4 regions of the Furfurilactobacillus curtus genome follow, and region 2 is predicted to be linked to each of the others. Evidence: predicted binding sites of a transcription regulator. Region 2 holds the regulator's gene; each other region holds the start of a gene.
What was found. The regulator Rex, encoded in region 2, represses fermentation and respiration genes when NADH is low (regulators of the CRP and FNR family bind a similar motif). The targets are predictions, from matches to a motif close to TTGTGAANTANTTCACAA.
Positions count from the first base shown of each region.

Region 1: adhP (alcohol dehydrogenase AdhP) is a predicted target of Rex. The motif match lies at 3,554-3,571, and genes of this name have one in related genera.
Region 3: ACYQ0Y_RS07395 ((S)-acetoin forming diacetyl reductase) is a predicted target of Rex. The motif match lies at 2,471-2,488, and genes of this name have one in related genera.
Region 4: ACYQ0Y_RS01405 (NAD(P) transhydrogenase subunit alpha) is a predicted target of Rex. The motif match lies at 4,642-4,659, and genes of this name have one in related genera.

Region 1 covers NZ_BAAHXU010000001.1:1,232,534-1,238,367, reverse strand. The annotation lists gene sfsA (DNA/RNA nuclease SfsA) at 1-630, shown strand, start outside; gene ACYQ0Y_RS05975 (flavodoxin family protein) at 718-1,482, opposite strand; gene ACYQ0Y_RS05970 (VOC family protein) at 1,794-2,249, shown strand; gene adhP (alcohol dehydrogenase AdhP) at 2,384-3,406, opposite strand; gene ACYQ0Y_RS05960 (MDR family MFS transporter) at 3,772-4,980, shown strand; gene nrdI (class Ib ribonucleoside-diphosphate reductase assembly flavoprotein NrdI) at 5,093-5,551, opposite strand; gene ACYQ0Y_RS05950 (HAD family hydrolase) at 5,696-5,834, shown strand, end outside.
Region 2 covers NZ_BAAHXU010000001.1:895,567-901,400, forward strand. The annotation lists gene ACYQ0Y_RS04540 (APC family permease) at 1-1,380, opposite strand, end outside; gene groL (chaperonin GroEL) at 1,775-3,406, opposite strand; gene groES (co-chaperone GroES) at 3,467-3,751, opposite strand; gene ACYQ0Y_RS04555 (redox-sensing transcriptional repressor Rex) at 4,028-4,687, opposite strand; partial or broken gene ACYQ0Y_RS04560 (ATP-binding cassette domain-containing protein) at 5,153-5,593, shown strand; gene ACYQ0Y_RS04565 (ABC-F family ATP-binding cassette domain-containing protein) at 5,774-5,834, shown strand, end outside.
Region 3 covers NZ_BAAHXU010000001.1:1,579,888-1,585,721, reverse strand. The annotation lists gene ACYQ0Y_RS07410 (aldo/keto reductase) at 1-305, opposite strand, end outside; gene ACYQ0Y_RS07405 (ABC transporter permease) at 573-1,640, shown strand; gene ACYQ0Y_RS07400 (ABC transporter ATP-binding protein) at 1,650-2,339, shown strand; gene ACYQ0Y_RS07395 ((S)-acetoin forming diacetyl reductase) at 2,508-3,281, shown strand; gene rihA (pyrimidine-specific ribonucleoside hydrolase RihA) at 3,348-4,280, opposite strand; gene ACYQ0Y_RS07385 (ArsR/SmtB family transcription factor) at 4,435-4,767, shown strand; gene ACYQ0Y_RS07380 (cation efflux transmembrane domain-containing protein) at 4,757-5,371, shown strand; gene ACYQ0Y_RS07375 (DUF1440 domain-containing protein) at 5,570-5,834, shown strand, end outside.
Region 4 covers NZ_BAAHXU010000001.1:246,635-252,468, forward strand. The annotation lists gene ACYQ0Y_RS01380 (CsbD family protein) at 230-436, opposite strand; tRNA gene ACYQ0Y_RS01385 (tRNA-Arg) at 738-811, opposite strand; gene ACYQ0Y_RS01390 (amino acid permease) at 863-2,392, opposite strand; gene ACYQ0Y_RS01395 (putative DNA-binding protein) at 2,551-2,892, shown strand; gene ffh (signal recognition particle protein) at 2,924-4,387, shown strand; gene ACYQ0Y_RS01405 (NAD(P) transhydrogenase subunit alpha) at 4,677-5,834, shown strand, end outside.

The sequences.
Region 1 (5,834 bases), 340 kb from region 2:
GGCGCAGACGTGCTCTTAGCAGGGGCGATTGTGGTCATTGTGCCAGCCATCAATTCAACGCGTAAGACGCATTGGGATCTAGTTGCTGTGCGGAAGCAAACAGAACGCGGTAATTTTTGGGTGAATGTTGATAGTTCAGCTCCCAACCAAGTCACCAAAGAAGCGGTTGCGTCCGGATTGCTGAAATTTCCTGGGTTAACTGGCACGATTACTGAGTTTCGCCCAGAGGTAACCTTTGGCGATTCACGGGTCGATTTTAAAGGTAGTACCAGTACCGGAGAGGAATTTTTTGTCGAAACAAAAGGTTGCACCTTGGAAAATCAAGGGGTAGTCGCCTTTCCTGATGCGCCGACGGTCCGAGCAGTTAAACACGTCTATAATTTGGACAAAGCGATGGCGGCTGGGTATCGAGCCTACCTAATGTTTGTAATTCAAATTGATAACATTGATTTATTGACCTTAAATCAGGCAATGGCACCTAAATTAACGCAAGCGATCCGCGACGCACTTCCACAAGGCTTACAAATTATGGCTTATTGTTCAGCCGTTGATGAATTCGGGATTGCGCTGCATCGTCCAACGCACTTTGAGATTGATGCGCCTTTTGTTGATCCTCAAGCGGCTGGCTGAATTTTTCAATCATTAATTGAATTGTTTAAAATAAAACGATCGCATGTCCCAGATGGGCAATGCGATCGTTTTAGGTTAGTTAAAAAATTAGTGACGGCGGTGCACCATAAAGGTGACAACATGCAAAATGATTGCTAGTAAAGTAAAGAAGATGATGACAAAAACCGCCCAGTTGAGCCAAAAGTTCGTTTGGGCAATGACCGGCGCCAAACCAGTCTGGATTCCCATCGTGATTAATGACATGATTGCAATCATCATAAATAGTTCGACATAGCGCTTCATGGTATTGTCATCTCGTTTCGCTTTGTTTGGAAGTTTGACGCCCCATTTGCGACAGGTGTTCAAGGTTTGTTCAGGAATTCGATCGCCATTTTTTAAGGTGCCAGGGCATACGATTTCATGAATTTTGATCAGACCAGCCGCATTCATCACCGTATCAATTTGTCGAAACGTGGCGTCGGTGACACCCGTAAAGAGGTTATCCAGCGGACTAATATAACAATCGGTGATGCTAAGGTAATGCTTATTTTTAAAACGATCAGGGTGCGCGTCACCAACATGATCAATGCGGACTAAGCGCCAACGAAGGCAGTCTAAAAAGTGCTTCATGATTCCTGATAGGCCACCCCAATAGGTGGGTGCTGCAAAAATCCAGACATCACTAGTCAATAATTTTTCAGTTAATGCATCTAAGACAGGATTAGGAATCCCAGTATCGGGGTGGATGTCATAGTCAGCCAAGTAAATTAATTCTGTTTCATGCGGCGCTGGAACACTAGCCAAAGTGGCCGTCAATAATTGCGCGGTGACACCATGTTCTTTATGGGCGCCGAGGATTCCCAAGACTTTCATGAATGACCTCCGACTGCTTTATTTATCTAATGATAAATAAATTTAAAAAATTAACTATGTTTCTAGGATAGCATAAAATATTGGTAGCTGTCGGCTACTTTGGTAGGTGGAAAAGTGGTTTGCATCCCATAAATCTCGACAATGGTTTATCGGCTAATGGTGTGTGAACTCACCCGGTCTGGCTCACGCTCTGTTTTTAAATTGACACTTTTGTCATTTTTCATTATACTTTGTCATGCATTTGAAATGGGGGACCGACTATCGTAACACGTATACATCCTTATATTCACTTCCCCAACGCCAAAGCCGCAATGAGCTACTACCAAGAAGTTTTTGGGGCAACCGATTTATTTCGGATTCCGGTTACGGAAGCAACTGCGCGGGAATTGGACTTAATTGATCCTAATCTAGAAGATTCAACAATTCATGGTGGTTTTCGCGTTATGGGTTCACAGATTCTGTGTGCGGATGATTTCATGGATCAGCCACAGCACGCAACAAATATTGCGATTATGCTGGACTTTAACGCTGACGACAGTGAAGAAGTTGTGCAAGCACAAAAATTCTTTGATCGAGTGGCAAACTCGGGGCGCGTGCGGGTAACTAATTCGTTTAGTGCTGCTTATTTCACTGGCAAACGTGGTGAATTTACTGACGAGTACGGCGTTAACTGGATCGTTAGTTGTCGACCACACAACTGGATTGAACACACTCCGGTGATTTCTGGCGATCAGAGTATTGCCCCAATGCAGGACACGCCTAGTTAGGGCTAACTAAATAAAGCAGAAGCAAAAAGAGAGCGGGACATAAGTCACTTGACTTATATCCCGCTTTTTGACGATTTAGATTGGAAATGAAATTTAGTTTTTGGTTTTGTCCCAGACTCTTTTATAAATGAGCATTAGTTGTTGTGAACAAAGTCAACCACATTACGCCCAACCACTGTGTTGTCCTTTAATTCTTGAATCATATCGTTGATTTCTGATAACTTGCGGGTGCGAACGATTGGGTGAACCAAGCCTTCAGCACCGAATTGGAATGTTTCAGCTAAATCTTGACGAGTCCCAACGAGTGAACCAGCAACGACGATACCGTCGAGCACTGTCTTAGCAATGTTCAATTGCATGTCACCTTGTGGTAAAGCAACGGCAACTAGCTTACCATCTGGGCGCAATGAGTCAACGGCTTGGTCAAAGGCTGAAGTTGTAACGGCAGTCACTAAAGCAGCGTGAACTCCACCGACTTTTTCTTGAATTTGTTCGTCAACGTTGCCATCGTGACGGTTAATTAAGATATCTGCGCCAGCTTGTTTAGCGGCTTCCAACTTGTCTGGGTTCCCATCAACAGCAATGACGTGCGCGCCAAAAACGTGTTTAGCGTATTGGATGGCCAAGTTACCTAAACCACCGGCGCCAACAACAGAGACCCATTGGCCTGGCTTAACGTCAGCCACTTTAATGGCTTTGTACATTGTTACCCCGGCACAAGTTAAGGAGGTGGCTTCCACTGGATCTAGGCCATCGGGCACCTTAACGGCGTAGTTGGCATCCACAATGACCTGTTCAGCCATGGCGCCATCAACGGTAAAGCCTGAATTTTGCACCTGACGGCAGAATGTTTCGCGACCAGTTAAACAATATTCACAATGACCACAGCCCTTGAAGAACCAAGCGATAGAGACCCGATCCCCTACTTTAACGGCGTCCACGCCATCGGCCACTTTAGAGACGATCCCAACGCCTTCGTGTCCAATGATTCGTCCAGGCTTGTCACCGAAGTCACCGGCGGCAACGTGTAAATCAGTATGGCAAAGACCACAATATTCAACATCAACAAGTGCTTCACCAGGTTTTAAATCACGTAAGGTAACATCTTTAACATCGACGAAGCCATCAACATTATCGCGAACAACAGCAGCTTTCATGAATTGATCTCCTTTTGATTAGAACTAATTTTTGCTTTCAACAGTTTAATCATATCAGGAAGACTCTGAAAATTAAAGTGAATTGATGAGCATTTGCAAACTTTTTTCATCATTTATCTGTCTGTGAAAAACAAAAATGTGGATAAATCGTTTTTTTAATCACAATTAGTAAGGAATTTTCATTATCGAATTTGTGAATAACACTTAAAAGACTCTAATCCACAATTGACCAAAGCTTGGTAGATCTGATTATGATTGTCGACCGAAATCGATACGCACCGCTAGTTTTAAGGCCCAAACTAATTATCCGCGACTGGAATGTGTATGGCGTGATAGAATGGCCTTAAGGACGCGAATCGTGCAAAATTAAGGAGCGGATTTTTCTGAAAGTCCAACGCAAAGACATCAAATTTAGTTGGTTATTTGTTGCCTCACTGTTAAACAATGCGGGTGCGAGTTTTCTTTGGCCATTAACGACCATTTATTTACATAACTACCTCCACGAATCATTAACGTTAGCTGGTTGGGTATTATTAGGAATGTCGCTTATGATGATCGTCGGTGACTCAGTTGGTGGATACTTATTTGATCATTGGAAACCTTGGCAGACTGGGATTATGTCGGCGGCGCTAGCGACCCTCGGCGTCGTTGCCTTGATTTTTTGGCACGGCTGGCCCGTTTATGGCTTGCTACTGTTGGTAATCGGGTTCGGTGATGGCGTCAACATGACGATTTTAAACTCTTTGGCAACGTGGGTGACGACAACTTCAACGCGGCACGTGTTCAATATGCTCTATGTTGCGATGAATATTGGGGTGGTGATTGGCACCTTAATCGTTGGTTACGCGATCAAATTCGGCATCACCACGGTCTTTATCATTGCCGCGGTATGCTATGCTGCGTTGACGTTAGTGGTAACGTTACATTTCAATGTAGCGCCTAAGACACACCGTGCTAAAAGCCAAGTTGCAAGCCAACGTCGCACCCAGATGCCTTTACTGGTGGGCCTGATTTTGTTGCTGCTATTGGCAATTAACTTAGCATATTCCCAGTGGGAGAGTGTTATTTCCGTGCACATGACCAATCTGGGGATTCCCGTGTTGAATTACAGTTTACTGTGGACGCTAAATGGCCTGATTATCGTGATCTGCCAGCCTTTTATCACACGGTTTAGTGAGCGTTTCCGCATTGAAAATGTCATTTTGGTAGGAATTACATTATTTGCAGCTTCATTTTTCATGCTGATTTTTGCTCGCAGTTATGTAGCGTTTATTGTGACCATGATCGTGCTAACGTTCGGGGAAATGATTGGTCACCCAGCTTTACCGGCGTGGATTGCGGTCAAAGCCCCCGCTACCGAGGCTGGAAGATATCAAGGCTTCTCTAACATCGCGATTGCTTTTGGCCGGGCAATTGGCCCCTTATTCGGTGGACTTATGCTGGACTATGCGACATTTTCGAAGCTGTTTTTGGCTGTCGGAATTGTTCAAATGATCGCGCTATTTGCGGTCTATGGCCGGGCGCACTTTGAACGGCAACGAAAAACAGATGTGGCTAAGAATGCCCGTGACTAATCAGGTACCATTGAGAGTTAAAAGAAGCTTAGTTTGGATAACGTTAAAATCGCCGCTTCCCCAGTAATAAGGGAGCGACGATTTTTGGCGTTAATTTAATGCAGCGATAGCTTTAAATCTGATTGGTTCGATCAACTAAAACGTTATAAACTCGTTTAACGTCAGCATTAGTACCACGGAGTTCATAATCGGCCAAGAACGGGAAGCCATAATCATTTGCGTATCGACGCGCAGTTAAACAATATTGCTCGTTGAAGTTACGGTTGCCGGATCCAACAACGCCAAGGCAGTGCTGACGATTGTTACCGTAAGCAATGTATTCACCTAGCACGTTGGTCATCAATTCCTTAACGCCGTTATCAATGCCATTTCCACCGTCTAAATAGGTGGGAACAAAGGCAAAGTAAGGCACTGTTTCGTGTGTAAAATCTGTTTGTTCAGAAATTTCTACAGCGTTAACTTCTGGTTGATTAGTGTCGGCGATATGTTGTTGTTTCGCATATTCAGTCAGGTGTTGGATGAAATTGCGTGTATTTCCTTCGATTGAAATGTAGCGAATGTTTAAAGCCATCGTGCCACGCTCCTTTGCAAAAGTTCAGGACTAATTGTTCAAAGTTTACAGCACGATGTTTTTAGAAACCAGTCTTGACGAAATTAAATCCATGGTCAAGTCATGGTCCAGATGGCGTAAACTGGGTGATAGTGGAGGAATGACATGGAACAATATTTAATTGTGACCGATATCGATGGTACCTTGATTCCTAAGACGCAACAAGTCTCTGATTTGACGCAAGCAGTGTTTCGTAAATTACAGGCACAAGGGCATGAGATTTACGTGGCAACGGGGCGGATGT
Region 2 (5,834 bases):
TAATTGTTCAGCAACCGTTTTGTAATGCTGATGAATTTTATGAAAAACCCACATAAGCAAGGCCATCACCAGCGGGTAAGGCCAAACATTGCCAAAACGAGTCACAAATAAGAAAATCGCAATGGCTGCAGATATGAATGCCCCGACAAAGTTAATAAAGGCTTTCCCTTGCCAAAAGCCAGTCTTCTCTCGACGCCAATGAATAATCATGCCTGATTGTGATAACGCAAATGGGACAAAGACCCCGACCGCATAAAGCGGAATTAGCAACGTCGTCTGAGCATTAAAAATCACGATTAATGCAATCGCACCGGCGGCCAAGGTGATAATTCCGTTGGAATAGCCTAGTCGATCACCGCGGTCCATGTAGGCATGTGGCAGGTTCTTATCCTTAGCCAAGTTAAAGGCCAGAATTGGAAACGCTGAAAACCCAGTGTTAGCTGCAACGGCCAAAATCATCGCAGTGGCTGTTTGTAACAAGTAATACATCAAGCCGTGACCAAAAATGCCGACACCAATTTGTGAAAGCACGGTTTGAGTCGCCATCGGCTTAATCCCTAACCAGTAGTTGATAAAGGTGATCCCCCCGAAGAAGAACGCAAGAATCGTGGCCATGATGGCTAATGTCGCCGCTGCATTATTCGTTTTTGGTTTCTTGAAGTTTGGCACCGCATTACTGATTGCTTCCACCCCAGTCAATGAAGACGAACCTGAACTAAAGGCTTTAATAAAGAGTAACGCCGTCATTCCTTGGACGGGAGCCCCGACTGCCGCAGTGGCATGATAGGTAATTTGACCAGTCACAATATTATAAATTCCCACGATAATCATGATTAAAATCATGACCACAAAGAAATATACCGGAATCGTCAAGAAGTTGGCTGATTCACTCATACCACGCAAATTCAGCGTCATCACAAATAACACGATAACAATCGAGATTGCTACTTGATGATGATATAAGGCTGGAATTGCTGAGGTGATCGCTTCGGTACCTGATGTTACCGAAACGGCCACGGTCAGCATGTAGTCCACCAATAAGGATCCACCAGCCACTAGCCCAGCTGGACGGCCCCAATTAGTCGTCGCAACCACATAGGCGCCCCCACCTGATGGGTATGCGTGAATGATCTGTTGATAAGACAACGTGATCGCCAACAACAAAATGAGGACAATGCCGGCAATTGGTAAAGAAAACCAAATAGCTGCTGCCGATAATGTGACCAACACCGTGGTGATCTGTTCAGTCCCGTACGCAACAGAGGACAATGCATCTGATGAAAGCAACGCCAAGGCCTTAAATTTGGTCAGTGCCTGACCGCCTTCATCCAAAGTTTTTAGCGGTTTACCAATGAGCAATCGCTTTAAATACCGCCACATTTTGAAACTCCCTTTGGCAGGTACAACATTGCACCTACCTTCTATAAATTAAAGTTACTGACAACGACATTTGCGTCACAAATTTCTCGCCCACAAACGTCAAAAAAGCCAGCAATATTCTGCGGCTTTCAGCTAACTTATCTTACACTAGATTTTGCATAAAGGCCATGTGAAAAATTAGTGTCAAACAAGTCATTGTTGTCGAACACTGATAAGCAATAGAAACAATCGTAATTAGATATTCCCTTTCGACTAAATTAAAAGGTGTTAGACAAGAGCTAGTCCAAATTAAACAGATTACGTGATAAATGCAAACAAGGTGCTCAACCAACTAAAATTGGTGAGCACCTTGTTTATTAAACAGTCTTAATCAATCAACGGTTGGCGTTTTAGCCTACATCATACCGCCCATTTGAGCAGCTTGAGCAGCAGCTGCTGCATCAGCACCGTTATCCTGCTTTGGTTCTTCAGCCACAACGGCTTCGGTCGTTAATAATAAGGAGGAAACGGACGCAGCATTTTGCAAGGCTGACCGTGTTACTTTGGTTGGGTCCACGATCCCAGCATCAACCATGTCCACCCAGTCATCAGTTGCAGCATTGTAACCAATCCCTGGTTTCTGTGACTTCAGCTTTTCAACGATCACTGAGCCCTCTTTACCAGCGTTTTCAGCAATCTGACGCACTGGTTCTTCAAGCGCACGCAGAACAATATTAATTCCCGTTTGAACGTCGCCTTCTTCTTCCAATGCAGCGACTGCTTCGATAACGTTAACTAATGCAGTACCACCACCAGAAACGAAGCCTTCTTCAACTGCGGCTCGCGTCGCATTCAACGCATCTTCAATCCGGTAACGACGTTCCTTCAATTCGGTCTCAGTTGCAGCACCGACGTTAATTCGGGCAACCCCACCAGATAACTTAGCTAAACGTTCTTGTAACTTTTCTTTGTCGAAGTCTGAAGTCGTTGCTTCTAACTCAGTTCGAATGTTGGCAACCCGTTCGTCAACGTCGGCCTTGTTACCAGCGCCTTCAACGATCGTCGTGTTATCTTTGGTAACAGTAACTTTACCAGCTTGACCCAACTGTTCGACAGTCGTGTCTTTCAAGTTCAAGCCGAGGTCGTCAGTAATCACAGTACCACCAGTCAAAGCAGCAATATCTTCCAACTGCGCTTTGCGCCGATCACCAAAGCCAGGGGCCTTAACAGCAACGACGTTAAACGTACCACGCATCTTGTTCAAGACTAACGTTGGCAATGCTTCACCAGTAATGTCATCAGCGATGATCAGTAAAGCACGGCCCTGTTCAACAACTGATTGCAGTAATGGCAAAATGTCTTGGATGTTAGCAATCTTCTTATCCGTGATCAAGATGTATGGGTTATCCAAGTCAGCTTCCATCTTGTCATTATCGGTAACCATGTATTGACTCATGTATCCACGGTCAAACTGCATCCCTTCAACTACATCCGAAGTAGTCTCGATCCCCTTAGATTCTTCAATGGTGATAACGCCATCATTGCCAACCTTTTCCATTGCGTCAGCAATCAATTCACCAACTTCTGGATCTGCAGCCGAAATCGAAGCAATCTGAGCAATGTCTGACTTAGTTTTGACGTCGTGGCTCATCTTGTGTAAAGCATCAACGGCTGCATTGGTCGCTTTTTCAATCCCTGTCCGGATCCCAACTGGGTTGGCACCGGCAGTCACATTCTTCATGCCTTCGTTTACGATGGATTGTGTGAGCACCGTAGCAGTTGTCGTCCCGTCACCAGCGATGTCATTAGTCTTAGAAGCAACTTCAGCAACCAACTTTGCACCCATGTTTTCGAAATGGTCAGCCAATTCAACTGCTTTAGCAATCGTTACACCATCATTAGTGATGGTTGGTGAACCATAACTTTGTTCAAGTACAACGTTGCGACCTTTTGGTCCAAGTGTGGTTTTAACCGTGTTCGCTAATTTATCAACCCCAGCAAGCATTGAGCTGCGGGCATCTTCAGAAAACTTTAGATCTTTAGCCATGTGAATTTCCACCTCAACTATTTTTTATTTCGTCTTTATTTACGCAATTTAGGTCGAAAATTATTCAACAATTGCGACAATATCTTTTTCATGGAGAACTAGGTAATCTGCACCGTCATAAGTCACTTGGGTCCCGGCGTACTTGTCAAACATTACTGTGTCGCCTTCCTTAACGGATGGTGCAACAGAGTCACCGTTGTCCAATACACGGCCAGCACCGACAGAGATAACTTTTCCAGTCGTTGGTTTTTCTTGCGCATTACTTGCCAAGACAATACCGCCAACGGTTTGTTCTTCTTCTTCAGAAGCTTGTAAAATAACACGATCTCCTAATGGTTTTAACACGTTAATCCCTCCAATAATTTTCGTTGAAATAAACGCTTTTAGCACTCTTAATGTCTAAGTGCTAACAACAAGGTCTATAATAACCATCCCCGATTCTGAATGCAAGGCTTTTGGTCAAACTTAGTCAAAAAAATTAGCAGCCCCGGACCCACACTGCTAATTGATAGCTGTCAACAAGGCATAAGGATTAAGCTGGGCGATGCTTAAAAAAACGTCAGTCACTTCGCAAAGCAACCGACGTTCATCCTTTTGTATTCAGCTAATAATCACAACTGTTTATCCTTGTTCACCCTCAGTTGGTAGAATCTCAGCATAATGATCAATGAAATAAATGAGTGTCTGTAATTCATTAGTCAAATCAACGTTTTGAACCCGCACTGAGTCAGGTACAGACAAGCGACGTGGCGTAAAGTTCAGAATCCCCTTGATTCCGGCCTTAACCAATTGTTCCGTCACATCCTGTGCTGTACGTTCTGGAACGGTTACGATGGCGATCGAGATTTGCTGATCCTGCAATTGACGGCCCATTTCTGATAATGGATAAATTGGCACACCACTTTGAACTGTGTTTACGATATTGTCGTTAACATCAAAGGCTGCGCTGATACGAACATTGCTGTTTTGATGAAAATTAAAGTTCAATAATGCATGGCCTAAATTCCCCACCCCAACTAATGCAACATTGGTCAATTGATCTTGATTCAGAATCTTTTTAAAGAACTCAATGAGCTTTGCAACATCATAACCGTAGCCTCTTTTGCCGAGGGCACCAAAGTATGAAAAGTCGCGACGAATAGTTGCAGAGTCGACTTTAACCGCCTCCGATAACTGGGTTGAAGAAACGCGGGTCTTATCCGCATCCAATAAAATGTTTAAATAACGGTAATAGATCGGCAGCCGTTTTGCTGTCGCACGTGGAATTCGTTGTTCGGCCACGACGGTTCACTCCTTTTTGTTCGATTAGTATCGCTTGTGAAACTAATGTGTAGACCAATTATAGCATAGGGTCACTTATTGTGAAGTAAATTTCATTCTTTTATCTGTTTCTTTCACAAAGTTTCTTGCCGTTTGGCTTAATAAAATCCTGATTTACCTTGATCTGAAAGCTTTTGAATCGACTGTCTTTTTCCTAAAACTTCGTACTGTTGATATTAATTAAAATCACGAACTTTTATAATCATCGTCATTAATCCTTTACCAACCACTTGTTTCACAAGCTCAATCAGCGCAGCCGCTTGGTAACCCATGCCGCTTCATTGCTCGACATGTTAGAATGGTAGTTATGAAATCGTTTGATGAGTGAAGGAGTTTTCGACTATGTATGTTCTCCAAGTACAAGCAGTCGCACGTCGTTTCGGCGCCGATACCTTATTTGAAAATGTCTCTATGACGGTTGAAGATCACGCACGTGTCGGCTTAGTTGGTCGCAATGGCGCTGGCAAATCAACCTTATTAAAAATGATTGCAGGCTTAAATGAACCTGATGCTGGCACCATCTCCACTGGTAAAGCAGTTACGGTGGGATACCTCCCCCAAGATGCCGGGCTAACTTCAAATAATACTGTCTGGAACGAGATGCTCACTGTATTTAGTTTACAGCGTCAACAAGAACATCGATTACACGAATTAGAAGCGCTGATTGCGGATCCCACAGCAGATCATCAAAGTACGACTTACCACCGTTATTTAAGCGAATATGATCAACTACAACAAAATTTTAGCGACCACAATGGTTATGGCTATCAAGCCCTGATCCGCGGTGTCTTACATGCCTTTCACTTTGATGAAGATACGTATGATCGCAACGTCACGCAATTTTCAGGTGGTCAAAAAACACAGCTAGCCTTAGCAAAGTACTTATTGCAGCAACCAGACTTACTGATTTTAGACGAACCGACCAACCACTTAGATATTCAAACCCTATCTTGGCTGGAAGATTATCTTAAGGGATATCCCGGAGCTGTCCTGATTGTCTCTCATGATCGATACTTTCTGGACCATGTGGTTACGACTATTTATGACATGAACCAAGGCACCCTCACTCACTACAAAGGAAATTATTCTGCTTATCTACAACAAAAAG
Region 3 (5,834 bases), 680 kb from region 2:
CACATTCGATGACCTGCTTTAGTTGCGATCACGATTTCATCACGATAAGGTTTTAAATCCGTAGCTAATATTTGTCCGAAATTTGTTTCCGCGCTCCCTGGCTCTGGCCCATAATTATTTGCTAAGTCAAAATAGGTAATCCCAGCGTCAAAAGCCGTCCGCACGATTTTTTTTTGCGTCTCGAACACATCAACACTGCCAAAGTTATGCCACAGTCCCAGTCCTAATGCGGATAATTTTAGTCCACTATGACCAGCTCGGCGATAAAGCATTATTTGATAACGTTGTTCATTTGCCAGATACATGACCATCCCTCATTTCGTGTTTCTTCTAGTATACGGCTTTTGCACGCCTCATCAGAGATTGTTTGATTATCGAATAAGATTAGCCTCCTGTACCTTCCCTAGACTTTCAATTTGGCAGCAGGCGTCACACATTAAATCTCAGTTAGTAGCTAACAGGATTAGGTTATTTTCATTCGGGATAAATTTAATCGTTGTATTTTTATCAGCATTGGTTATAATAAAGTCATTCGTTTATCACTTGATAAATAAACTTAAGGAGCAAATAAAATGTACTTAGGATTAAAAGAAATGCGCCGTGAACGACTCCGTTTCAGTCTACTCACTGGTGTTATGGTACTAATCGCCTTAGTCGTCTTTGTCTTGGCTGGACTGGCCAATGGGCTTTCGCAAGGAAATCGCCTCGCAATCGACCAGTGGCAAGCAAAATATGTCTATCTCAATAAAGACGCCAATAAGAACATCTCGGCCTCACAACTCACGACGGCAGCCAAGAATGACGTTAAAGGTCGCAAAGTTGTGCCGGTTAGTTTGACTAACACGGCTTTACAAAAAGCCGGCAAATCGACCAAAATTAACATATCTGCACTAGCAACCAACCGCGATGCGTTCGTCATGCCGAAGGTTACGCATGGTCATGCAGTTAATGGCAAGAACCAAGTGATTATTTCTAAGAATCTGAAGGATCAGGGCGTTAAGATTGGCGATCAGATTCGCTTAGGTTCTAACACCCAATTGCTGAAGGTCGTCGGTAGTTATGGGAAAAGTACCTACAGCATTGCGCCAACGTTATATACCGATATCAGTACGCTGGCTCATATCAAATCAGTCGGTGGCCAACCAGTCACAAAGCCACTACCGATCAATGCGCTGATTTCAAAAAGCAGCAAGTTGACTTCAAATGATCACAACTTACAGCGATTACCAATCAACACGTTCATTCAAAATTTACCTGGTTACAGTGCTGAACAGACTACGTTAAATACGATGATTTACTTCTTGTTTGCCATGTCATTAGCGATTATCGGGATCTTCATGTACGTCTTAACGCTACAAAAGCAGTCCCTCTTCGGCGTCATGAAGGTTGAAGGTATTGGGACCAATCATATTCTCGCTAGCGTTGTCACGCAGGCCACTGTGATGAGTCTCATCAGTGTCATTATCGGGCTAGCTGTCACGATTCTAATCGGTAACGTGGCCCCAAGTGGGATGCCATTTGCCCTAAATTATGGTCAGCTCGGCATCTATGGTATTTCACTGGTGGTCGCCTCGATTCTCGGTTCCTTGTTATCATGGCGCACCATTGCTCACATTAACCCAGTTATCGCGATTAAATAGGAGGTTCACATGGCAAACGTAATGGAACTTGTTAATGTCACCAAACAATTCGGTAGCGGTCACGTGGCCGTTAATGCTCTAACCAACGTCAATTTTCAAATCGAACCTGGACAATTTGTCTCAGTAATTGGGCCTTCAGGTTCAGGAAAGAGTACGTTTCTCACAATTGCGGCCGGTTTACAACGACCAACGAGTGGGCAAGTCCTACTCAATGGCGTTGATATCGCTCAACAGACAGAAAAACAACGCCTTCAATATCGATTTGACCACGTGGGCTTTATCTTACAAAGCTCAAACTTAATTCCATTCTTAACTGTCAGTGAACAATTTAAGCTCATCGATCGCCTTGCTCATCAAAAATTCCAAGTAGATGAAATGCGGCAATTACTCGACCGCTTAGATTTACGCGATATGGATAATGCGTTACCAAACGAATTGTCCGGTGGTGAGCGTCAACGAGTAGCTATCGCCAAAGCATTATTCCATAATCCCGACGTCATTTTGGCTGACGAACCGACTGCTAGCCTTGACTCACAACGGTCATTCGATGTGGTTGATCGCTTAGTTAGTGAAGCTCATGACCTGAATAAAGCCATCATCATGGTGACCCATGATGAACGACTGATTACTAAAAGTGATGTAATCTACAAAATTGAAGATGGACAAATGACACGTCAAACTCCAGTCAACAACGCTTAACCAATCACCCAGCCAAGCCTTAGGTTGCCCAAAAGGCTTGGCTTTTTATTGTCTAAAAATCAATTTTTTCGAGCATACATCTCATTAAATTAGGACTAGTTTTTATTGGTCGAGTTCGGTATACTGATTTTTAGTTCATAATTTCACAAGAAACAGAGGTTCTTACACATGACTCAAAAAGTCGCTTTTATTACCGGTGCTGGTCAAGGAATCGGCGCTGCCATTGCTGATCGTTTATCTCGTGATGGTTTTGCCGTTGCCCTTATCGGCCGCACCAAATCTAAATTAGATGATGTCGCTGCTACAATTACAAATCATGGTGGTAAAGCAATCGCACTTGTTGCCGATGTTGCTGACCGCGATCAGGTTTTCAAAGCGGTTGATGATACCGTTGCCCAGTTAGGCGATTTAAATGTCATCGTCAATAACGCTGGTGTGGCACCAACCACTCCGATTGATGACGTGACACCAGAACAATTAACCAACGTGACGATGATTAACACCGGTGGTGTCGTTTGGGGCACGCAAGCTGCTCATGCTGCCATGAAACGGTTGGGTCACGGTGGAAAAATCATTAACGCCACCTCTCAAGCTGGCGAAGTCGGCAATCCAAATTTAACCGTTTATGGCTCAACTAAATTTGCCATTCGCGGTATTACCCAGACCACGGCTAAAGAATTAGCAGCCGATCAAATCACCGTTAACGCGTATGCACCGGGAATTGTCCGGACACCGATGATGATGGACATTGCTCATGAAGTTGGTCAAAATGCCGGTAAAGATGACGAGTGGGGACTACAAACCTTCACAAAAGACATCACATTAAATCGCTTATCTGAGGCAGAAGATGTTGCAAATGTTGTTAGTTTCTTAGCTGGAACTGACTCTGATTACATCACCGGTCAGACAATCACTGTCGACGGTGGCATGGTCTTCCACTAAAATTTAAATCCTATATCTGAAAAGCCATCGATTTTGATATCGGTGGCTTTTTGGTTGCTCATTTAGTTAGTTGAATGATTTTAACGATTGCATAATTAATTCGATAAAACGTGATCGATCAATTTTTAGCAAAACATCTGTATTCTTCGGCTTACCCGTTAATTCATAGTAATCGCAAACCGTTTCTCCTTTGACCAAATCCCCTGTTGTTTCTACATCGACATTCATCAAGTCACTTTCAAACATCGTCGGATCAATCAGCCAGGCAATTGTGCACGGATCATGTAACGGTGCGCCAGAAAAGCCCCATTTTGGATTTTCATGATAAATTTCAAAGAAGTCTAGAAGGCCTTTAAAAGCTTGTGCCACTGGATTATTAATCGTACCAATTGTCGCAATTTCATCTTTCATAATTTGCGCTTGATGTGTGACGTTCAATGGGGCCATTGTTAACGGAATCCCTGAATTCATAACGATCTTAGCGGCTTCCGGATCAACATAAATATTAAATTCCACCGATGGGGTCCAATTACCCAATCCCATCGCACCGCCCATAAAGACAATTCGTTCAATACGTGCGGCCAATTCTGGATACACGCGCAAAAATAAGGCGGCATTCGTCATCGGCCCAGTCACAACTAAAGTTACCTTCTCAGTTGCTTCCCGGATCGTCTTCGCCATCAACTCAATTGCCGTCATATCTTGGGGTTGGAAGTCCGGATCCGGTAAGTCCGCTCCATCTAACCCCGTCTTACCATGAACATTTCCGGCAGTCGCCAATGGTTGCACCAGTGGTGTTTTATTACCACTGGCGACCGGGATATCTTGCCGTTGCAAAAGGGTCAACATCCGCATCGCATTATTTAGCGTTTTTTCAGGCGTTTGATTGCCCGCCGAAGTCGTTACGGCCGCCAACTCAATCTCCGGTGAGGCGACCGCCAACATCATCGCCAAGGCGTCATCGTGGCCGGGATCGCAATCCAGAATAATTTTCTTCATTAGGAACTCCTTTGTGTTTATTATCAGAACACTTAACAATAGTGTATCAGACGATAGTATATTAGAAAACGCTTACACTAGTGCAACTTAACCGTTTGCAATTTAGAGCAAACGGTTATATGATGATTTCATCATATGAAAGGATGATCATCTGATGACATCTCCGTCACCTCGCTTCATCGAAGAACAACATCTCAATGAGGCTCATACATTATTTCAATTACTCAGTAACCCGACTCGGATGCAATTATTGTATCTGCTGGAACAACAAGATTTAACGGTCTCGCAAATCAGTGCTCAATTAGGCTTAGAACAGTCAGCTGCTTCGCATCAATTGGCCAAATTGCGCCAACACCAGCTTATTAGTGCAACCAGACAAGGCAAGACAAATGTGTATCGCTTAGACGACCCGCATATTTTGGATGTTTTAAATGAGGCACTCGAGCACGTTGATCACGTTATTAGGGGAGAAAAGCATGGACACTAATGTCAAAACACGTTATATCACTCAGGGTTTGCACACCGAGTACTTTTCGGTCGCTTGGATGGCATTTGAATTTTTAGTCGGGTTATGTGCCGGAATTAAGGCCGGTTCTATATTATTGGTCGCTTTTGGTTTGGACAGCTTCCTGGAAATTATCGCTGGCATCACGCTCGTCTGGCGGTTACGGCAAGAACAAGCCGGCGCTAGTAAGGAACGAATTGAACAAGCTGAACGGCGCTCCGGTCGCATTGTCGGCGGTATTCTATTACTGTTGGCCGTTTATGTCACCTTGACGGCTGGCTATAATCTCTTGACTCACCAAGCCCCTGAATCAAGCTTTTCAGGGATGGCCATTGCAATCGCTTCGGTTCTGCTGATGCCGATCTTGACCATTCGCAAACGATCGTTGGGCAAGAAAATTAATTCACTGGCCTTAATTGAAGACGGCATGTGCAATATTACCTGCGCTTATATGGCGGCTACCGTTCTGATCGGTGCTATGGTCACAGCCCTATTAGGTTGGTGGTGGGCCGATTCGATCGGTGCATTAGTCCTCGTTTACTTCATCGCTAGCGAAGGTTGGGAAGCTTTTCACGGCGAGGATTAGAATCGCTGCAAGACAAAGAGATGGCCTTTTGAGGACCACCTCTTTTTAAATTAGTTCTAATTTGTACGCAATCATCCGCTCCCCCTTTTTATAAAGGATCGCAAAATTATTTTCCGCGTTAGCCACATCCATTACTCGCACTTTAGCCAGCCACAGCCTATAATTAACCTAGCCAAAAACGTGAGGAGCTTGATCATTATGGCAAAATATAAGTCTAAACCAAACAAACACAAAACCAACATGTCAGCTGCCATTGAAGCTGGTTTAATCGCTGGCGTTATCTCTGGCATGGTCAAGATTGGCTGGGAGGCGCTATTGCCACCGCGCACACCCGAGCGTGATAATCCCAACCCACCGCAACATCTGCTGGAACAATTGCGCTTACCACCACGCCTATTAAATGCAAGTTACACTTACTCAAAACAGCAAATGCCCATTGCTGGCTTTCTCATGCATTTTGGTT
Region 4 (5,834 bases), 650 kb from region 2:
TTACTAAAAAGGCGAAGATCCGGGTGACTTAATTTTGTAAAAGATCATTTAACTTAACTAAAATACAACATTTTTTGAATAGACGTCAATAAGATTGGCATAGGTTTCAAATCGAATTACCTTGGTTACAGCGAGTCGTGTGTTTTAATTGATCGATTGGATCGTATGAAGGCGACTGTTGTAGGTACGAGACACAAAAAAAGAAGGCGCCTGGCCTTCTCAATGTCAATTAGTTATCGTTTTGTTCTTTCAATTCGTCAATTTTATCTTTCGCATCTTCCTTAGCGTCTGACAATTTCTTTTTTGCTTTACCCACTAAGCCTTCAGTTTTGCCTTGCAGTTCGCGTCCCTTATCGTTAGTCGCTTTTCCTTCAAGTTCTTTTCCCTTGCCAGTGACTTGATCTTTAGTGCCATCAATTTTATTATCTAAGCTCATAACAGGTCCTCCTTGTTATCAATGCTAGTTGTGGTTAAGCTTAATTTGACAATAGCATGTCATTTTTTGCCAAGCAAATAATGTGCTTATCTGACTAATTTGGCCATCCTTGTGTTGGATTTTTGAATACGTCTTTTTAAACATGCATGTTAAAAATCCCGCCAAAGCTGATAGACGTGGTCAGGACACTTATCTTGCCAGCTTATGACGGGATTTTTTATTTTCAAGAACGAGACTTATCGTAGCTTCATTTAAGGGACAAAAGGGGACACTCTTAAAATAGAAGCCCTGTTAATACCAATGCACCAGGTGGGGCTCGAACCCACAACCCTTGGTTTCGAAGACCAATACGCTATCCAGTTGCGCCACTGGTGCGGAAGTTGTGCTATCACAACTATCTCATCTTAAAGCTCAGATAAAAATTCGTCAATGGTTTGCTGATGAATCTTTAATATTGGGGTCCACATCGATTTCGATGGTGTGTTCACCACGACCTTGGATTGGCGTGAAGCGGGGGACTTCTTCGAGGCGTAAATGCCGAATATGCCAATTTCGTTTAGTTGGTTTAGTCCGACGGCGACTGTAGATGATTAAGGTGACAGCTAACACAACAATCAGAAAGCCGCCCATCACCAGTGCGTATGTGCCAGTTGATAACGTGGTGCTCGTCGTCGGCAAAAACGTTGAACTAAAGACGAGCACCGAACCAATCAGACCAATAATGCCAATCAAAAGACAAGTCAAGCGACCTCCTGGAATTTTAAACGACGCCTGTTTGGTTTTATTGGTTAGATTAAGGTAGATAAAGGCGGTGAACAATAAAATATACATCACCAAATACAACATCACGGTCAGTGACATGGCCATTGAAAAGGCCGCGTTGTTGCCGCCAAACCCAATTGTCAGAATTGCCGCAATAATTGAGACGATAACGCCTTGCAAGATAACCAAACGAACCGGTACTTGATGGCGGTTCACTTCATGCCAACGAGTTGGCAGAATTTCGTCTTTAGCTGTTACTAATAATGATTTAACTGGTCCCACAATCCAAGAACTAATCTCGCCAAGCATGCCCATGGCCATCAACAAACCTAGTAAATTGACCAAAATGGGCAGCGTTTGACCGAAGATTAACTTAACCATTTTGCCCATCGCGACAATGACACCTTGGTTAAGCGACAGTTCATTGGCCGGCACGACGGCGGCCACGGAGAGGCCACCAAACGAATCAAGTAAGATAGCAAAGACAACAAGAATAACCATAATTAAAGGATAATTACGCGTTGGTCGTTGTAGGTTATTGATGTAGGAAGCAGAGGCCTCAATCCCGGTAAATGCTAGAATATAAGGCACGATTACGGTGATCGAGCCAGCTTTAGTAATCGATCGCAGGTCGCTAGCCAGATTGAGATCGAACTGCAGTGGGTGACCCTGACCCAAATAAATCGCACCTAAAATGAGCAACACGATCGCTGGCAAGACGATGCCTAAGGAAAAGGTCCACTTTACTAAGCGATCAGTTCCCTTAATGCCACGTAATTGGATAAGCGTCATCACCCAATAGATGATGAAAAAGGCGCTAAATTTTAACCAGGGATTCGAATTTAGCTGCGTGAAATGTGTTGAGTAGGCAATCACACCGATGATGAAATAGATCATCGTGATAAAATTAACCGTAATTTGTAACCATTGGAAAAAGACGGCAATAAAGCCTGCGCGCTGACCAAGGCCACCCTTGACCCAGGTATAAACGCCGCCATCGCCCCAACCTGGCATGGTTGCCAGTTGCGCGGAAACTAAAGCGACCGGCAAAAACCATAGCAAGCCGGCAACGCCTAAGAACAAGGTGGCCTTTAAGCCAGATTGGGCAAAGGCGGGATACTCATCGGCAGACATTAGCATAGCAGCTGTTAAGGTAAAAAAACCAAATCCAGTTAACGATCGATTTTGTTTCATCAGACGAGCCTCCGGTGAACTTTAATAAGTTAAGATTAGCATGAAATCATTTTTAACGATAATTACCAGCACAAAATCACCTTACAAGTGGGATATTCATGTTCAAGAACCGGTCAAAATGGTAAACTGATTTGGTATCGCGAGGTGAAGACGGGTACATGGAAATCGAAAAAAATGACCGAATCAATTCACTGTTCGGTTTTTATGAATCGCTATTAACGGCGAAGCAAAAAGCATATGTTGAACAGTATTATGGCGAAGATTATTCATTAGGCGAAATTGCAGAGAACTTTGATGTCAGTCGACAAGCTGTTTATGACAATATTAAACGCACCGAAGTTATCTTAGAAAATTATGAGCGCAAACTTCAGCTTTACGCAGACTTCTTGCGGCGTAATCAGGCCGCTGACGCGGTCGCTAATTATGTGGTGAGACACTACCCAGATGATCGCCAATTGCGACAGTTAATTGCGCAGCTAGAAACAAGTGAAAGTGTTTAAACAATTCGGATCATGAACTGGAGGAATGGTTATGGCCTTTGAAGGGCTGACAGAACGATTACAAAATGCAATGAAACATTTGCGGGGAAAAGGAAAAGTCTCTGAGAGTGACTTACGCGAAACGATGCGGGAAATCCGACTCGCTTTGCTCGAAGCTGACGTTAACTTTGATGTAGTCAAGACATTTGTTAAAACAGTGCGCGACCGTGCAATGGGTAGCAACGTGCTAGATGGGCTAAATCCCGCCCAGCAAATCGTTAAAATTGTTGACGAAGAATTAACGAAAACGATGGGTTCGGATGCCAGCGAACTTAATAAAGCACCAAAGATTCCAACAATTATTATGATGGTTGGTTTGCAAGGGGCTGGTAAGACCACCACTGCTGGCAAGTTAGCTTATAAATTAAAGAATGAACAGCAAGCGCGTCCCTTGTTCATTGCGGCCGATGTCTATCGACCGGCTGCGATCGATCAGTTACAACAAGTGGCTGATCAAATCGATGTGCCTGTATTTGAATTAGGGACAGATGTTGATCCCGTTGAGATCGTGCGCCAGGGGCTGGGCCAAGCGGTAGCAAATAAGAACGATTACGTCATCATTGATACGGCTGGTCGACTCCAAATTGATGAACAATTGATGGATGAGTTGGCTAATATCAAGGCATTAGCGCATCCAAATGAAATCTTATTAGTCGTTGATGCCATGACTGGGCAAAATGCCGTTAATACGGCAACTGGTTTTGACGATAAGTTAGATATTACCGGCGTAGTCTTGACTAAGTTAGATGGAGACACTCGTGGCGGAGCTGCTCTGTCCATCCGGGCTGTCACCGGTAAACCAATTAAATTTGTCGGTGAGGGAGAAAAGATGTCCGCCCTAGACACCTTCCATCCCGACCGGATGGCATCTCGAATTTTGGGGATGGGGGACATGTTGACGCTAATTGAAAAAGCGCAACAGGTTTCTGATGAGAAGCAGGCGGCTGATCTTGAACAGAAGATGCGGGAAAATTCTTTTGATTTCAATGATTTTCTCGATCAGATGGATCAGATGAATAAGATGGGTGGCATGGAGAGTATCATGAAGATGATTCCCGGCCTAGCGAACAATCCAGCAATCGCTAATGCGCAGATCGATCCCAAAGATTTAGCTCATATGCGTGCAACCGTTTATTCAATGACACCGCAAGAACGAGAAAATCCCGATGTGTTGAATCCAAGTCGTCGTCGTCGGATTGCTGCAGGCTCTGGGCGACCAATTCAAGAGGTTAATCGACTTATTAAACAGTTTGATCAGATGAAGAAAATGATGAAACAAATGTCCAACGGTAACATGGGTGCTTTAGACCAATTAGTTCCTGGTGGTCTAGGCGGCATGATGGGCAGCGGCTCCGGAATCTCTGGGCGCTTAGGCAAGATGGCGGTTAATCGGATGGTTCGTCAAACGCGTAAGAATAAGAAAAAAAGAATTAAAAAGAATAAACGTAGTCGCTAATGGATGCGTTCACTCATAAAGCTGACCATGACTTGGTATCTACCAAATCATGGTCAGCTTTTTTGAATTTCGTGCTACGGAACAGTATTGGGATTTAGGCCATACTGCTTTGCTTGGTGTACATTTTGTCAGTAATCGTCATAGAATTTTGTTTTTTGTGTAACAGAACTGAAGAGTCGTTTAAAAAGCAAGAACTTATGAACAGATTACTGTTAAAACAATTGTGATTCATCAATGTAAGCGCTATGCTGGTATTGTGAAATATTTCTAAAAGATGGAGGGATGTTACATGGCGATCGTAGTTTCTGCACTTAAAGAGGCAACTGGCGAAAACCGGGTTGCGCTAACCCCGGATGTTGTCAGTCGCTTGGTTAAGGGCAACTATGAAGTGTTAATTGAACAAGGTGCGGGTGTTAATGCATTTTATCCTGATCAGGCTTATCAAGATGCCGGAGCAACACTGGTTAGTCGTGACGATGCAATTAAACAGTCAAATTTAATCGCGGTTATTAATCAACTAGATGCAACGACCATTGGGCAGTTGACTGCTGGACAAACATTGATTGGGTTACTAGCACCGTTAACTGATCCGGATGGCATTAAAGCCTTAGCCAAACAAAAGGTGACAGCATTAGCTTTTGAACTATTGCCACGAACGGTTTCTCGGGCCCAAACCATGGATGTTTTGAGTTCTCAATCCAGTGTGGCGGGCTACAAAGCCGCTTTAGTGGCAGCAGACAAGTTCTCTCGCTACTTCCCAATGATGATTACGGCTGCCGGAACGGCTAAACCAGCTAAAGTGCTTGTTTTGGGTACTGGTGTAGCTGGGTTGCAAGCCATCGGGACTGCTAAACGACTGGGTGCTGTTGTTTCCGGATATGATGTGCGTCCTGCCTCACGCGGTGAAGTTGAATCACTGGGGGCCACATTCCTGACGACTTCTGTCTCTGGCGCCGGTGAAGGTGGTTATGCTCGTCAATTAACACCGGAAGAGACGCAGCAGCAACAGGATGAATTGGCTGGATTCATTGCGGAAAACAATGTCATCATCACGACGGCGCAGGTCCCGGGTCGGAAGCCACCATTATTGGTGACGCAAAAATCTGTCGATGAAGCTAAACCAGGCACGATTTTCATTGACTTAGCAGCTAGTGACTTGGGCGGCAACGTGGCCAGTTCTAAGCCGAATGAAACGGTGATGACACCAGCTGGCGCACAAATTATTGGTGCTGGTGATATGGCTAGTCAACTACCAGCAGCGGCTTCAGATATGTTTTCAAAAAACGTTCAAGCCGTGATTAACTATGTGACTAAAGAAGAAGCCTTAAGCTTTGACGTTGATGACGATGTCTTAGGAGAACTATTGGCAACTTACAACGGTGACATTATTAGCAACCGTCTAAGAGGGGCCATGAATTTGCCTGAACGGACGTCAAGTCGGCCAGAT